DNA from 4 places in the Neotabrizicola shimadae genome. Region 4 is predicted to be linked to each of the others. Evidence: riboswitches for the same ligand, from Rfam matches in the RefSeq annotation. Region 4 holds a riboswitch; each other region holds the start of a gene.
The links. A riboswitch is a leader RNA that binds a small molecule or an ion and turns the genes downstream of it on or off. The one in region 4 is predicted to bind cobalamin.
Positions count from the first base shown of each region.

Region 1 (3,668 bases), on a different replicon from region 4:
GGCGGCGGCGTCAACCATGGCCTATTGCCCCCAGAAGCCCGCGACCAGCTTTTCCACCGCCTTGATGTTGCGGGGGCCTGGCGTCGCCTCGACATATTCCAGAACGACGAAGCGGTCGTTCTTCACCGCGTCGATATTGGCGAAGGCCGGGTTCTCTTTCATGAAGGCAATCTTCTGCTCGGCCGTGACATCGCCGTAGTTCACGATGACCACGACCTCGGGGTTGCGCTCCACCACCGGTTCCCAGCCGATCTCGGCCCAGCTTTTTTCCAGGTCGGACATGATGTTGACCCCGCCCGCCGCTTCGATCAGCGCGGTCGGCATGGCATAGGCGCCGGCGGTGAAGGGCGCCTCTTCGCCGCTGTCATAGACGAAGACGCGCAAGGGAGCGCTACGGTCCACGCCCGACGTCACTTCCTCAAGCCGCGCCTTCCAGCCTGCGACCAGATCCTGCGCCTTGGCCTCGACCCCGAAGATGGTCCCCAGGTTCAGGATGTCGTTGTACATGTCATCCATGCTGGACCTGGCCTTCGGGCCGATGTGGATGCAGCTTTCGGTCAGCTCGTAGGTCTTGATGCCCAAGGGTTCCAGCGTCTCGGGCGTGACCTCGCCACCGACCTTCATGCCGTAGTTCCAGCCGGCGAAGAAGAAGTCCGGCTCGGCGCCGGCCAGCACTTCCTTGGTCGGATACTTGGCCGACAGTTCCGGCAGTTCGGCCACGCCCGCGCGCATTTCCTCGTCCAGCGTCTTCCAGCCGGAGATGCCGGTATAGCCAACCATCTGGTCGCGTAGGCCCAGGACCAGCATCATCTCGGTCAGGTTCACGTCGTTCGAGATGGCGCGGGTGGGGGCAGCGTCGAAAGTCACCTCGCGGGCGCAGCTTTTCACGGTGACAGGGTAGGCAAGCGCCGAGGAGGCAGACAGAAGGAAGGCGGCAAGCGAAAGACGGATCATCTTGGGGTCCTTTGGATCAGAGGTGGAAGGAAAAGCGCGGGGCATCGCCGGTGCGGTCGATGCGCGCACGCACGTTGAAGGCCTGGGCGAGCGTCGCCTCGGTCAGGGCCATTTCGGGTGGGCCGTCGGCCAGGATGCGGCCTTCACGCAGGATCAGCATGCGCTCGGCAAATTCGGCGGCCAGGGTCAGGTCATGCAAAGTGGCAATGACGGTCAGGCCAAGACCCTTCAGCAGCGCCAGAAGCTCCAGCTGGTGGCGGATATCCAGATGGTTCGTCGGCTCGTCCAGCACGATCACGCGCGGCTGTTGGGCCAGCGCACGGGCAACCATGACCCGTTGGCGTTCCCCGCCCGACAGCGTGCCGAAAGCGCGGCCGGCCATGCCGGCCAGGCCCATCCGCAAAAGGGCGGCCTCGATGATCGCGGCGTCCTCGCCTCCGGGCGTGGACAGACCCGCGCCCCAACCTCGCCGATGCGGAAGGCGGCCAAGCGCCACGATCTGCCGGGCGGTCAGCGCGAAATCGGTGGGTTGTTCCTGCAGCACGGCGGCAAGCTGGCGCGCAGCCTCGGGTGCGCCCATCAGCCAGATATCCTTGCCCATCAGCCGCACGGTGCCCCGGCGCGGCGCCTGGTGGCGATAGATCAGCCGCAGAAGCGAGGATTTCCCGGCCCCGTTCGCCCCGCAGATCGCCATGATCTGACCCTGTGGCACGGCAAAGCTGATGTCGGCAAGGATGTCGGGCCGCCCTTTCGGGCCCCAGGCGACGCCGGAAAGCTCAACCGCGTTCACTGGATCGCCCCTTCGCGAGTGACGATCATCGCCGCGGGAATCCGCGCCAGCGTGTTGTCGCAAAGCCGCGGGGGCAATCACGTCCAGACATCCAGCCGTCCTCCAACGCTGCGTAAAGGCGCGAGAACTCGACCAGATCGTCAATCGGCTGGGCCGGGTCGATGTCGCCGAAGAGCCAGGTCGCCTTGGCATTGGCCCGCCAGCCGACGACACAGGGCCCGCCGTGTTCGGGCACGCAGCCTGCAAGACAGGCGGTGCCCGACACCTCGAATTCGTCACCAAGGCCCGCCGCCGCGATGGCCGCTCGCAGCTTCTTCAGAAGGGCAAAGCCCGGCGCGCAACTGCTGCTCTTGTGCTTGCAGGCCTTGCAGACCAGAATCTGATGCGGCGCGGATTGCGCCACGGAATAGGCAGGTGCGCTCACCGGCCGCCGCGGTTGATCGTCCATCGAAGTCTCCTTCCGGGGCACCCCGCCCGGTGGTTGCTGACGTCGATGGCAGGTCTCCTGACTCACGGGTCTGGGCTTGCCCCACCTTCCCAGCCTTCGTGTCCAAACACGTATGGCCAGTGGCATCGGGGGTCGCTCGCCGCTTACAGTTGCGGGGGCAGTCACGGATTTGGCGGCTGATGCCTACACCACACCGTATTCCCTTTTCACCCGGCCGCGCGTGGTTTGGCCGGGAACCATCAGTCGCGAACATGCAGTCGTCGACAGGCCGGATCAAGTCCTGTTCCGACCGGACAAAACCGCCGAACGACATTGCACCCTCTTTTGATTCGCGCTAGATCAAAGGTTATAGTATAACATAACAGAACGAACCATGCCCTCCAGCCAGCAAGATCCCCGCCTTCCCGTCACCGTCCTGTCCGGCTTTCTCGGGGCCGGGAAGACAACCCTATTGAACCACGTGTTGAACAACCGCGACGGACGCCGGGTCGCCGTGATCGTCAACGACATGTCCGAGGTGAACATCGACGCCGACCTGGTGCGCGAAGGGGCAGAGCTGAGCCGGTCTGAAGAAAAACTGGTCGAAATGACCAACGGCTGCATTTGCTGCACTCTGCGCGACGACCTTCTGACCGAGGTGCGGCGGCTGGCCTCCGAAGGTCGCTTTGACTACCTCCTGATTGAAAGCACAGGGATCGCCGAGCCTTTACCGGTAGCGGCGACCTTCGACTTCCGTGACGAAAGGGGTGTCAGTCTCTCCGATGTTGCGCGACTTGATACGATGGTGACGGTCGTGGATGCGGTGAACCTGCTCAAAGACTTCTCCAGCCACGATTTCCTGGCCGACCGGGGCGAAAGCCTTGGTGATCAGGACAACCGCAGCCTCGTGAACCTGCTGACCGAGCAGATGGAATTCGCCGATGTCATCGTGCTGAACAAGGTCGCGGACGCCACGCCTGCGCAGGTCGATGCCGCCCGCAAGATCGTTCGCGCCCTGAACCCCGACGCGCGCGTGATCGAGACCAGCCATTCCCGCGTGAATCCGGACGACATCTTCGACACCGGGCTCTTCGACTTTGACGAGGCGCATACCCACCCGATGTGGGCCAAGGAGCTGTACGGTTTTGCCAATCACACGCCGGAAACCGAGGAGTATGGCATTTCCTCTTTCGTCTACTACGCCCGCGAGCCCTTCCACCCGGCGAAGATCCATGCCGTCCTGAACGGCCCGCTGCCGGGTGTGATCCGCGCAAAGGGGCATTTCTGGATCGCCACCAGGCCCGACTGGGTGGCCGAGTTCAGCCTGGCGGGTGCGATGTCCTCGGTCACGCCCCTGGGGCGCTGGTGGGCCAGCGTTCCGGCCGAGCGGCTGCCCAAGCACCCCGACGCGCAAGCCGAAATTGCCTCGAAATGGGCCGAACCCTGGGGCGATCGGCGGCAAGAGATCGTGTTCATCGGGGCGGGCTTGGATCGTGA
Region 1 covers NZ_CP069370.1:2,519,028-2,522,695, forward strand. The annotation lists gene JO391_RS12210 (FecCD family ABC transporter permease) at 1-18, opposite strand, end outside; gene JO391_RS12215 (ABC transporter substrate-binding protein) at 22-954, opposite strand; gene JO391_RS12220 (ABC transporter ATP-binding protein) at 971-1,744, opposite strand; gene JO391_RS21525 (DUF1636 family protein) at 1,770-2,192, opposite strand; cobalamin riboswitch at 2,223-2,448, opposite strand; gene JO391_RS12225 (GTP-binding protein) at 2,566-3,668, shown strand, end outside.
Region 1: another riboswitch for cobalamin. It lies ahead of JO391_RS21525 (DUF1636 family protein); the one in region 4 lies ahead of JO391_RS21030 (CbtB domain-containing protein).

Region 2 (3,668 bases), on a different replicon from region 4:
GTAAAGGACCTAGGCCAGATGATGCAGATGGCCAATGCGCTGGAGGGCCAGTTGACCTGCACCCTGCATGTGGACCCGGAAGACTACGTGGTGGCGGCGCCGCTGGTGCCTGTGCTTTCGCGCAAGGCGGGGCGGGTGCTGGCCAACGGCTTCCCGACCGGCGTGGAAGTGGTGGACTCGCAGGTGCATGGCGGGCCTTATCCGGCCTCGACGAATTTCGGCGCCACTTCGGTGGGAACGCTGTCGATCCGTCGCTGGCTGCGGCCCGTGGCCTGGCAGAACATGCCCGAGGCACTTCTGCCGGAGCCGCTGCGCGGGGTTTGATCCCGTTCCGCCTGGCATGAATCGGCGGGGGGCTGGCCCCCGCCGCTACATCCGCCGGAGCAGATAGATGTCCATGATCCAGCCATGCCGTGCCCGCGCCTCGGCGCGGGTGGCAAGGATGCGCTCCGATACCTCGGCCAATGGCCCGGCGAGGACGATTTCCTCGGCCATGCCGACATAGGCGCCCCACCAGATCGTCACGCCCTCTGACGGGATCGCCATGAAGGCGCCGCCGGCGTCCAGCATCACCGCCAGCGTCTCGGCGCCTTCGGGCCAGCCATGGTCGCGCAATTGCCGGCCGGTGGTGATGGTCACTGGCCCGCCGATGGTGTTCAGGGGAATGGCATGGGCGGCGGTCAGTGCCTGCAACGAGGTGATGCCGGGGATCACCCGCAGATCCGGCGCGGGCGACAGCCGCGCAGCAATGCGAAGGGTGCTGTCATAGAGCGACGGGTCGCCCCAGACCAGAAGCGCCACGCGGGCCGGGCGGGGCGACCCCATCGCGGCTTCCCATACGCCGGCGATGGCATCGTGCCAGCCGTCCACCCTTTCGCGGTAGTCTGCCACCGCCTCGTCGCGCACCGGCAGGTCGAACTCGGCCACCAGCGTCGCCGGATTGGTCAGCACCTCGCGCAGGATGGCGCGGCGCAGTTCGGCCAGATCGGCCTTGCCCTCACCCTTGCGGGGGATCAGCACCAAGTCGGCCGCGTTGATTTCGCGGATGGCCTGAAGCGTCAGGTGGTCGGGGTTGCCGGTGCCGATGCCGATGAGCGAAAGCGTGGTCATCTGTCTTTCCATGCAAATGGGGGGCCGAAGCCCCCCAAGCCATTCCTGTTCGCCAAGACGGATCAGGCCGCCGAATAGAGCCGCGGCGTGACGAGGGCCGAGCCCTTCAGGGCGTGCAGGCGCTTGGCCACGGCCAGAACCGCCACATCCACCAGCGGCTCGATCGCCACAACCAGGATATAGGCGGCGCCGAACGAGGCGATGCCGGCAAAGGTCGAGGTTGCGAAGCCCTCGCCCCAGAGCACCCAGAACGCCACCCAGGCAATGACCCCGCCCTGGTAGGCGAAGGACAGCTTCAGCACGTCGGTGTAGCCCAGGTCGACATAGGCCGTGCCGGCAGGGATGGTGCGCTTGGCCAGCGCGGCGATGCCGAACAGCGGCACCAGAAGCGTGGTGACGTTCATGCCGTATTGCGGCAGGTCGAAGGGCGCGAAGAACAGGCCCTGGATCAGGAGGCCGAGGGCCAGGCCGATGGCCGCAGGCGCGGCGCCCAGGATCAGGAACAGGGTCGAGCCGAGGATGAGGTGAACCTCGGACACGCCGACCGGATAGTGCGGCAGAAGCTCGAAGAAGCTGAAGACCAGTCCGGTGGCAATGACGCTGCGCAGGGCAAGCGAGCCGATGCCGGATTGCCGGGCGGTGTCGACCGCCAGTTTCAGCGTGTAGCCCCCTGCGGCCAGAGCGGTGACGGCGCCGAGCGCCAGTTTGGCGCCATGTACGACGCCGGGTTCGATATGCATGTTCGTCCCTCCTGACCGTCACACCCGACGGCGGTTGTTGTTTCCTGCCTGGCCGGTCTCCTGGCTCGCGGGTCGTTGAGGGCATCCGCCTTCCCGGTCCTTCGGGGACCAGTGGCCTTCCAGATGCCCGCTCGCCGCTTACAGTCGCGGGGGCGGCCGGGGCAGGGGGCGCCGCTTTGGTCCGCCCCTTCCCCGTTCCCGTTTCAGCCCCTGATGCTTTGCATCGTCGGGGCACCATGCGCGTCCTGTGTGGACCCGTGGGTCACGCCGGTCAAGGCGGATTGCGGCATCCGCAGGGTCGCAGGCGACCTAGCCGGCCAGCGGCCCGTAAAGGATGAGCCCCGGTGCCTTGCCCGCCTCGGCCCTCTCGGCCAAGAGGGCTACCAGCGAGGCGAGCGTGCCGCGGGTCAGGCTTTCCTCTGGATGGCCAACCGATTCCGCGAGGATCGCGGGGGTCTCGGCCGGCAAGCCATGCGCGGCCAGCCTTTCCACCAGGGCCGGCAGGGTGCGCTTGCCCATGAAGACCACGGTGGTGGCCTGCGGATCGGCCAGCGCCGCCCAGTTCAGATCGCCCGGCAGGCCGCCGGTGACATCGGCGCCGGTGATGAACTGCACGCGCCGCGCGGCAAGCCGGCGGGTCAGCGGGATGCCCGCTGCCGCCGCCGCAGCAAGGGGAGAGGCCACGCCGGGCACGATCTCGAAGCCGATGCCTTCCGCTTTCAGTGCGTCGATCTCTTCTTCCAGCCGCCCGAAGAGCCCCGCATCGCCGGATTTCAGCCGCACCACCTTGGCTCCGGTGCGGGCGTAATCCACCAGAAGCCGGCTTACATGGTCCTGCTTGGGTGAGGGGCGTCCGGCGCGCTTGCCCACGCCCACGAGGTCGGCCTCGGGCCGGGCCAGTGCCAGGATCGGCCCGGCGGAGAGGTCGTCGTACAGCACGGCATCCGCCGCCTCGATGCGCTTGACCGCGCGCAGCGTCAGAAGCTCGGGGTCGCCCGGGCCGGAAGAGACGAAGGAGACGAACCCGCTCATGCGGCCCTCGCGATCAGGTGGAAGAAGCTGCCGGTAACGCGGCCGCGCCGCGCGCCGGTTTCGGCAATCTCTGTGCCCGTGGCATCGGTCACGCGGGCCAGCGGGTCGTCGGGCTGGGACAGGATGGTGGCATAGTGGAACTCATGCCCGCGCAGGCGCGCGCCCTGTTCAGCGCCGGGGATGGGCGCCAGAAGCTCGGCCAGGCGGTAGCCCAGGTGCATCTTGCGCTTCTGGAAGCTGGTTTCCAGCCCCAGAAGCCCGGCCATGCGGTGCCGCGTGCCGTCCTTGTCCACCAGCCCTTGACCGAGCGCCATGTAGCCCCCGCATTCGCCATGCACGGGCCGCGTCTGGGCAAAGGCGGTGAGGCCGGCGTGGAACCGGCCCGCTGCGGCCAGCCGGCCTGCGTGAAGTTCGGGATAGCCCCCCGGCAGCCAGCAGACATCGGCCGAAGCATCGGGCGCCTCGTCTGCCAGCGGCGAGAAGGGCAGAACCTCGGCCCCCGCCGCGCGCCAGGCGGCCAGAAGATGCGGATAGACGAAGGAAAACGCCGCATCCCGTGCCAGGGCGATGCGCTGGCCGGGGGGCGCGGTCTGTCCTTCAACCTGGACTGGATGCCCTACGGGAGGCGCGGCGCCCGCAGCCGCCACCAGAGCGTCCAGGTCAAGGTGGCGCGCGACGAAGGCCCCGGCGCTGGCCAGGAACCCGGCGAGGTCGCTTTGCTCTTCGGCCTGCACCAGGCCCAGGTGGCGTTCAGGCAGGGTGAGCGATGGTTCGCGGGGCAGGGCG
Region 2 covers NZ_CP069370.1:1,705,480-1,709,147, reverse strand. The annotation lists gene JO391_RS08235 (aldehyde dehydrogenase (NADP(+))) at 1-324, shown strand, start outside; gene cobF (precorrin-6A synthase (deacetylating)) at 370-1,110, opposite strand; gene JO391_RS08225 (energy-coupling factor ABC transporter permease) at 1,173-1,850, opposite strand; cobalamin riboswitch at 1,884-2,104, opposite strand; gene cobA (uroporphyrinogen-III C-methyltransferase) at 2,160-2,882, opposite strand; gene JO391_RS08215 (cobyrinic acid a,c-diamide synthase CobB) at 2,879-3,668, opposite strand, start outside.
Region 2: another riboswitch for cobalamin. It lies ahead of JO391_RS08225 (energy-coupling factor ABC transporter permease); the one in region 4 lies ahead of JO391_RS21030 (CbtB domain-containing protein).

Region 3 (3,668 bases), on a different replicon from region 4:
CCACACCAGCCAGCCGGGCGGGCGGCAGGACGAATGCGAGATCGTCGCCCGGGTGTCGGACGGCGGGCTGGACGGGTTCGGCCCGCCGCGCCGGGTGGGCAGGTTCCGGGGCGTGTTCATCCGCCAGCCCCTCCGGATCGGGCCGCACGGCGAATGGCTGATGCCGGGGTTCCGCTGCATCACGCCGGCCGCGGGGCGCTGGACGGGCAGCGAGGACGATGCGGTGATGCTGGTGTCGCGCGATGGCGGCGAAAGCTGGGAGGCACGGGCGGTGCCGGGCAGCCTGGGCGCGGTGCACATGAACCCGGTGCCGGGCGGGGCAGGGGCGATGCCCGCCTTCTACCGCGACCGCTTTGCGCGGCAGGTGTTGCGCAGCCGGTCGGCGGATGGCGGGCTGACATGGACCGCGCCGGAACTGACCGAATTGCCGAACAACAATTCCTCGATCCAGGCGGTGCGTCTGGCCGACGGGCGCATCGCCATGGTGCTGAACCCGGTCAATGCCGCGATGTCGTCGGCCCGCCGCGCCTCGCTTTATGACGAGATCGAGGGCGAGGCGCCGGGCGAGGCTGCGCCCTCGGCCGCAGTCTGGGGCGTGCCGCGCGCACCGATGATGCTGGCGGTGTCAGCCGACGATGGCGAGACCTTCCCGCTGCGTGTCGAGCTTGACAGGGGCACAGGCGCGGCGTTGTCGAACAACTCGCGAGAGGGGCTGAACCGCGAGTTGTCCTATCCGTCGATCCTGCAGGATCCCGAAGGCAACCTGCACATCGCCTACACCTACCACCGCCGCGCCATCCGGCATGTCAGGTTGGACCGGGGTTGGCTTGCGCGACAGCTGGGAGTGCAGGCGGCCAGGCCAGGTGCGGCGGGCCAAGCGGGTTCGGTTCCCTGAGCACGTCCACCAGCGTCATCTCGTCGAACACGGCCAGAAAAGCGCGGACAGCCTTGGCGGCCGCCGCGGGCAGGCTGCATGGGCCGCGCAGGAGGCAGGGATCGCCGGTGGTGCATTGGCATTCGAACAAGGCAAAGTCGGATTCGGTGACGCGAAGGATGTCGCCGATACGGATTTCTGCAGGGTCGCGGGCAAGAGAGAATCCGCCCGTCCGCCCCTTGGTTCCGACCAGAAAGCCGGCATGCGAAAGCTCTCGCACAACCTTGCGCAAATGCGCTTCCGAAATGCTGTAAGCACGGGCGGCTTCTTCGATGGTGCACCGTTCGCCCCGGCGGTTTGCAGCGAACAGCAGAACCCGAATGGCGTAGTCGGAAAACTTCGTCAGTCGCATTGCATCCTATCACGCGCCACTTTCCGCTCAAATTGCGCATATTTGTGGCATGTTTTTATCATACCACGCCAGGTCGCGATGTCGCTATCCTCTCTCGTCTGGTCGGTAGGGGGAAAGCGGGCCGACGGGGGACCTAGCGGTCGCCTCGCGGAGGGCCAGCGGCCGACCTGTCATGGTCCGACTTGACTTCGCGGGTCCGCTCGGGCCAATTGGGCTCGATGGTTTCCGGCCTGTCAAAGACGTTGGCCGGATGAAAAGGGAACGCGGTGAGGTGTAGCCATCAGGCGCCAAATCCGCGACTGCCCCCGCAACTGTAGGCGGCGAGCGACCCCCGATCACCACTGGCTTTCGGGCCGGGAAGGTGGGGCGAGCAAGGACCCGCAAGTCAGGAGACCTGCCATCGAAACATGGACCACGCCGGGCGGGGTGCCCCGGAAGGAGTTGCGATGGATGATCTTCTGCGTCGGCCTGTGGCCACGCCCCCCTATGCCGTGACGCAACGCGCGCGGCACCAGATTCTCGTATGCCAGACCTGCCGTCACAAGGGCGACACCTGCCGACCCGGTCTGCAGTTGCTGGAGCGATTGCGCGTGGCCATTGCCGCCGCGGGGCTTGGCGACGGCTTCGAGGTTTCAGGCACCGCCTGCATGGCGGGCTGCGACCGGCCCTGCACCGTGGCCTGGCGGGCCACGTCCAAGGCGACCTGGTTGTTCGGCGACATCAGCCCGGATGAGGACATCGACGATCTGGTGGCCTTTGCCCGGCTCTACCGCGACCTTGACGACGGCTGGTGCCGCGCAGCCGACCGGCCCGGCAAGCTGGCCGAACATGTGCTGGCCCGCATCCCCGCCGCGCTGATCGTGACTGGCGAAGAGGTCGTGCAATGACGCCAGACATCGAATTGCGCGGCGTGACATGGGGGCCGGCGGGCGGCCCCGAGATCCTTCATGACCTGTCGTTCCAGGTGCCGCGCGGCGAATTGCTGGCGATCTGCGGCGCCAACGGGGCGGGCAAGTCCTCGCTTCTGCGGCTGATCTACCGGTTCCAGCCGCCGCGGCGCGGGACGGTGCTGCTGCGGGGTCGCGACATCTGGCTGATGAGCGCGCCCGAAGCGGCGCGGGTGGTCGCCGCCGTGCTGCAGGAACAGCCCACGGATTTCGCCCTGACCGCGCGGCAGATCGTGGCGCTGGGCCGTCTGCCGCACCGGCGTGGGCTTTTCGCCGGCCTGTCCTCGCCCGGTGCCGACGACGAGGCGGTGATCACCGGCGCACTGGTGCGGCTTGACCTTGTGGCGCTGGCCGACCGGCCCTTCGGAACCTTGTCGGGGGGCGAGCGGCAGCGGGTGATGGTGGCCCGCGCCCTGGCGCAGGAACCGCAGGTTCTGGTGCTGGACGAGCCGACGAACCATCTGGACATCCGCCACCAACTGGAACTGCTGGCGCTGTTGCGCGGCACCGGGTTGACCGTGGTCACCACGCTGCACGACCTGACGCTGGCCGCCGAACATGCCGACCGCATCATCGTGCTGCGGCAGGGGCGCATCCTTGCCGACGGTCCACCCGAACGGGCGCTGACCGAGACCACCCTTGGCCAGGCCTTCGAGGTGCGCAGCCGGATCGACCGTTCGGGCGACCGGCCGCGCTTTTCCTTTCATCTCTGATCCCCTCATAACCTAGCGAGGACCCATGCTTCGTCTTTCCCTTGCCGCCCTGCTGTTGTCTGCCGGTGCGGCCGCGGCCTTCCCCGTGACCGTGAAAAGCTGCAACCGCGACGTCACCTTCGATGCTGCCCCCAGCCGGGCGATTTCCAACGATGTGAACCTGACCGAGATGATGCTGGTGCTCGGCCTGCGGGACCAGATGGTGGGCTATACCGGCATTTCGGGCTGGAAGACGCTGGACCCGGTGATGCGCGAAGGCGTGGCCGAACTGCCGGAACTGTCGGCCAAATACCCGACCAAGGAGGTGCTGGCGGCAGCCGAGCCGGATTTCTTCTTTGCCGGCTGGAACTATGGCATGAAGGTCGGCGGCGAAGTGACGCCCGAGACGCTGGAGCCCCTGGGGATCAAGGTCTATGAGCTGACCGAGAGCTGCATCCACATCGGGCCGAAGGAAAAAAGCTCGATGCAGGACATGTATGCCGACATCCTGAACCTGGGCACGATCTTCGGCGTCGAGGACCGCGCGCAGGCGCTGGTGGCCGGCTGGCAGGCCGAACTGGCCGAGGTGACGAAGGGCGTGGACCGGACCGATCCGGTGCGGGTCTTCGTCTATGACTCGGGCGAGAAGGCCCCCTTCACCGCCGGCCGCTATGCCATGCCGACCGCGATGATCGAGGCGGCGGGCGGCGTGAACATCATGGACGATCTGGACAAGTCCTGGG
Region 3 covers NZ_CP069370.1:3,548,195-3,551,862, forward strand. The annotation lists gene JO391_RS17215 (sialidase family protein) at 1-895, shown strand, start outside; gene JO391_RS17220 (RrF2 family transcriptional regulator) at 807-1,286, opposite strand; cobalamin riboswitch at 1,489-1,702, shown strand; gene JO391_RS17225 (DUF1636 family protein) at 1,733-2,173, shown strand; gene JO391_RS17230 (ABC transporter ATP-binding protein) at 2,170-2,946, shown strand; gene JO391_RS17235 (ABC transporter substrate-binding protein) at 2,972-3,668, shown strand, end outside.
Region 3: another riboswitch for cobalamin. It lies ahead of JO391_RS17225 (DUF1636 family protein); the one in region 4 lies ahead of JO391_RS21030 (CbtB domain-containing protein).

Region 4 (3,668 bases):
ACCTGCACCCGATCAGCCGTGCCTGCATGGGCTTTCACATTTGGAGTTTGGCGGGTCTCGGGCAGCACGGAGACCGGATGGAAGCGGCTGTCACGGCCGCGCGGATTGCGACCGGAGAGGGCAGGGGAGCGATATTTGCCCCTCTCGCCATGGGCGGGGCAGGCGGGCTGCGCGCCGGTGGCACTGCTGCTGACCGACTGGTGCGATGGCTCGACGGGATGGAGACAGCAAGCCGGACCGCGATGCGGCACCTTGACGACATCGAGGCTTGGTCAGCGCGGTCCGAAACCGAGATGGTCACGCTCTCGGGCAAAACGCCCCCAGCCTTGCGCGCAGTTCTGACCGAATGGCCCCTTGTCTCCGCCCCAATGGCCGAGGCAATCACCGGCGCCAGTCGCGCGGCCGTTCAGCGGAACATGGCCTGGATGCAGGCGCGAGGTTTGATCCGAGAAGTGACCGGGCAGGGAAGATTTCGCATGTGGTGTGCACGCGCAGCCTAGGTTGCCTTCTCTCACCCCGGCTCCGTCAAACCGTCAGCATCGGCCTTCGCGCCTGCTTCTGGCAAAAGCCACAAGAGTGCGATGGCCAGCACCAGCCAACCGATCAGGTTCACGCTTAGCACGCGCGCCGCATAGAGCGCCGCAAGGTCGGGCGGCACTGCCGGGGCAGAAACGGGTGGCAAGGGCGCTCCGAAAAGGTGGGGTGCCAGGATCAGGGCAAGGCCCGCGAGCCGCCCGGGCCAGGACCGCAACCCCGCAGCAAAGAAAATGCCGGCAGCCGTCATCGCGACAGTCGCAACCCACCAGAGTTGCCGGTCCGCCAGTTCCGCTGCCTCCATTCCGGGCAGTTCGGGCGGAAGGTCGATTGCAGGCGCAAGGGACAGGACGGCAAAGCCGATAAGGCCGAGGGCTGTGGCCGGGATCCTCCCGCCGCCGGGCAGAGCCCGGAACGCGGTCAGGCCGGCTCCGGCCAGCAGGCCAAAGCCCGCCCAGGTGAGGATCAGGGTCAGGACCGTCAAGCCATTGCGCACAAGCAAGTTGTCCGTATTTTCCGCGCCCTGCGCATCATGGCCGGGCGTTTCTAGCGGGTTAGGTGCAGGGTCGGGCTTGTTGCTCTCGATCCCGATCAGAACGAGTTCGCCCGTCTCATACCGTTCAGCCTCGACGATCAGGGGTTGGATGAGAAAGAACTGAAAAACGGCAGCCACGAGGCCCGCGATGGCACCCGCGATTACCCCGCCGGACAGCAAGGTCTTTGTCATGTCGATTATCCAGAAACGTCAGTGGCAGGGAAAACCGGTCGCATGACGTGTGTCATGCGTTGCAGCGTGCAATGCGTCAGGCGAAGCAAAACCAGCGGCAAAGATCAGCACTGCGCCAATAAGCGCGCTGGTCAGGATTGGTCCGAACTGGCTCTTCGATTGCTCCGCTGTGGCGGACAGGATTCTGGTGGACATGAAGGTTCTCCGCCCGTCACACCCGACGGGATTAGGGTTGCGCCATCGCTTGGCCGGTCTCCTGGCTCGCGGATTAACACAGTCCTTCGCCTTCCCGGGCATTGGCCCAGTGGCACGATGAAGGACCGCTACCGCATACAGTCGCGGGGGCGGCTGAGGCCTTGGGCGCCGCAATTGGGTCCGCCCTTCCTCATTCCCGATTGAGTTCCAGGACTCTGCGCCCCTTGAACACCAAACAGTGAGAGCTTTGCGCCGAACCCCCGCGAAGTCAACTGACTACCGGGAGTGAAAATGCTGCACCGGTACTGCTTTGCCGCTCTGCTGTGTCGTGCAATCAGATCCATGCTCCACCCCGTGCCCGAGGTCAGCCAGGATTGGGCAGTCGGGCCGGTGATCGCCGCAGCATGCGTCGGCTAGGTGGCGCAGTGTGTCGATCATGGCCTGCATCTCGCGCACCTTCCGTTCGAGGCCGTCGATCTGGTCCGTCGCAAGGCGTTTCACATCCGCGCTTTGACGGGTCCGGTCGCGCCAGAGTGCCAGAAGCTCTTCGATCTTCTCGACCGAAAAGCCAAGGTCGCGGGACCGACGAATGAACCGCAGCATCTGCACTTCAGTCGGAGAGTAGACGCGGTAGCCTGATCCGGTCCGCCCTGCGGTGGGAATAAGGCGAATAGATTCGTAGTAGCGGATCATTTTGGCCGACACGCCCGAGGCCTTTGCCGCTTCACCAATGTTCATGATCATGCCTCCTTCAATGCACAACTGCGGCCTGGAACCGCCGCAGCCGGAGGGCGTTTCCAAGAACAAAGACCGACGACAAGGCCATCGCGGCGGCAGCGAAGATCGGTGACAGAAGAACGCCGAAGCTCGGCCACAGCACGCCCGCGGCAACAGGGATCAAGGCAGCGTTATAGGCAAAGGCCCAGAAGAGGTTCTGCCGGATGTTGCGCATCACGGCCTTGGACAGCGCGATGGCGTCCGATACCGCCGTCAGGCGACCGGTCATGAGCACGACGTCCGCCGCCTCGATTGCTACGTCGGTCCCCGTTCCGACAGCAAGGCCAACGTCAGCCTCGGCCAGGGCCGGGGCATCATTGATGCCGTCGCCGACATAGGCGAGCTGTCCCAACGCCTTCAGTCGCTTGACTGCGGCGACCTTGCCGTCCGGCAGCACTTCGGCCACGATCTCGTCGATGCCGAGTTGGCGGGCGATGGCGCCTGCGGTGCGGGCGTTGTCGCCAGTGATCATCGCAACTTTCAGCCCCATAGTGTGCAGGGCGCGGATTGCCGTTGGCGTGGTCTCCTTGATCGGGTCCGCGACAGCAAGGATGGCAGCGAGTTTGCCGTCGATGGCGGCATAGAGCGGCGACTTGCCTTCGTCTCCCAATCGAGCGGCAGTATTCCCAAAGGGCGATACGTCAATCCCCAGTCGGGCCATGTAGCGATCAGCGCCGATCTCGATCCGCTGCCCGCCCGCCTGTGCAGTGACGCCGAAGCCGGTAACGGAGTCGAAGGCTGTGACGGCGGGCAGGGACAAACCTTCGTCTTCTGCGGCCTTTACGATGGCGCGGGCGATCGGGTGCTCGGACTTCGCTTCGACGGCTGCCAAGAGTGACAGAACGGCGGCGCGATCGAAACCTGGTGCAAGATCGAGGTCGGTGAGGCTCGGCCTGCCCTCGGTTAGCGTGCCGGTCTTGTCGAGTGCCACGACCTTCACTCCCTGAAGAGACTGGAGCGCCTCGCCCTTGCGGAACAGCACCCCCATTTCGGCCCCGCGCCCGGTGCCCACCATGATCGAGGTCGGCGTGGCGAGGCCCATGGCGCAGGGGCAAGCGATGATCAGCACGGCTACGGCATTGACAAGACCGAAGGTCAACGCGGGGTCGGGGCCGAAGATCAGCCAAACGGCAAAGGTCAGTGCTGCAAGCGCCATCACTACCGGGACGAACCACATCGTGACCTTGTCGACGAGTGCCTGGATCGGCAGCTTGCCGCCCTGTGCCGCCTCGACCATGCGAATGATTTGAGCGAGCATCGTCGCCTCGCCCACCGCGGTGGCGCGGAACGTGAAGGCACCTGTCTGGTTTACAGTCCCGCCGGTTACCCCATTCCCAGCGGTCTTCTCCACCGGCAGCGGCTCGCCCGAAATCATGCTCTCGTCGATCCAGCTTGCGCCAGTCATTACCTCGCCATCGACTGGCACCCGCTCACC
Region 4 covers NZ_CP069372.1:38,954-42,621, forward strand. The annotation lists gene JO391_RS21020 (hypothetical protein) at 1-500, shown strand, start outside; gene JO391_RS21025 (CbtA family protein) at 512-1,261, opposite strand; gene JO391_RS21030 (CbtB domain-containing protein) at 1,280-1,456, opposite strand; cobalamin riboswitch at 1,491-1,707, opposite strand; gene cueR (Cu(I)-responsive transcriptional regulator) at 1,733-2,194, opposite strand; gene JO391_RS21040 (heavy metal translocating P-type ATPase) at 2,208-3,668, opposite strand, start outside.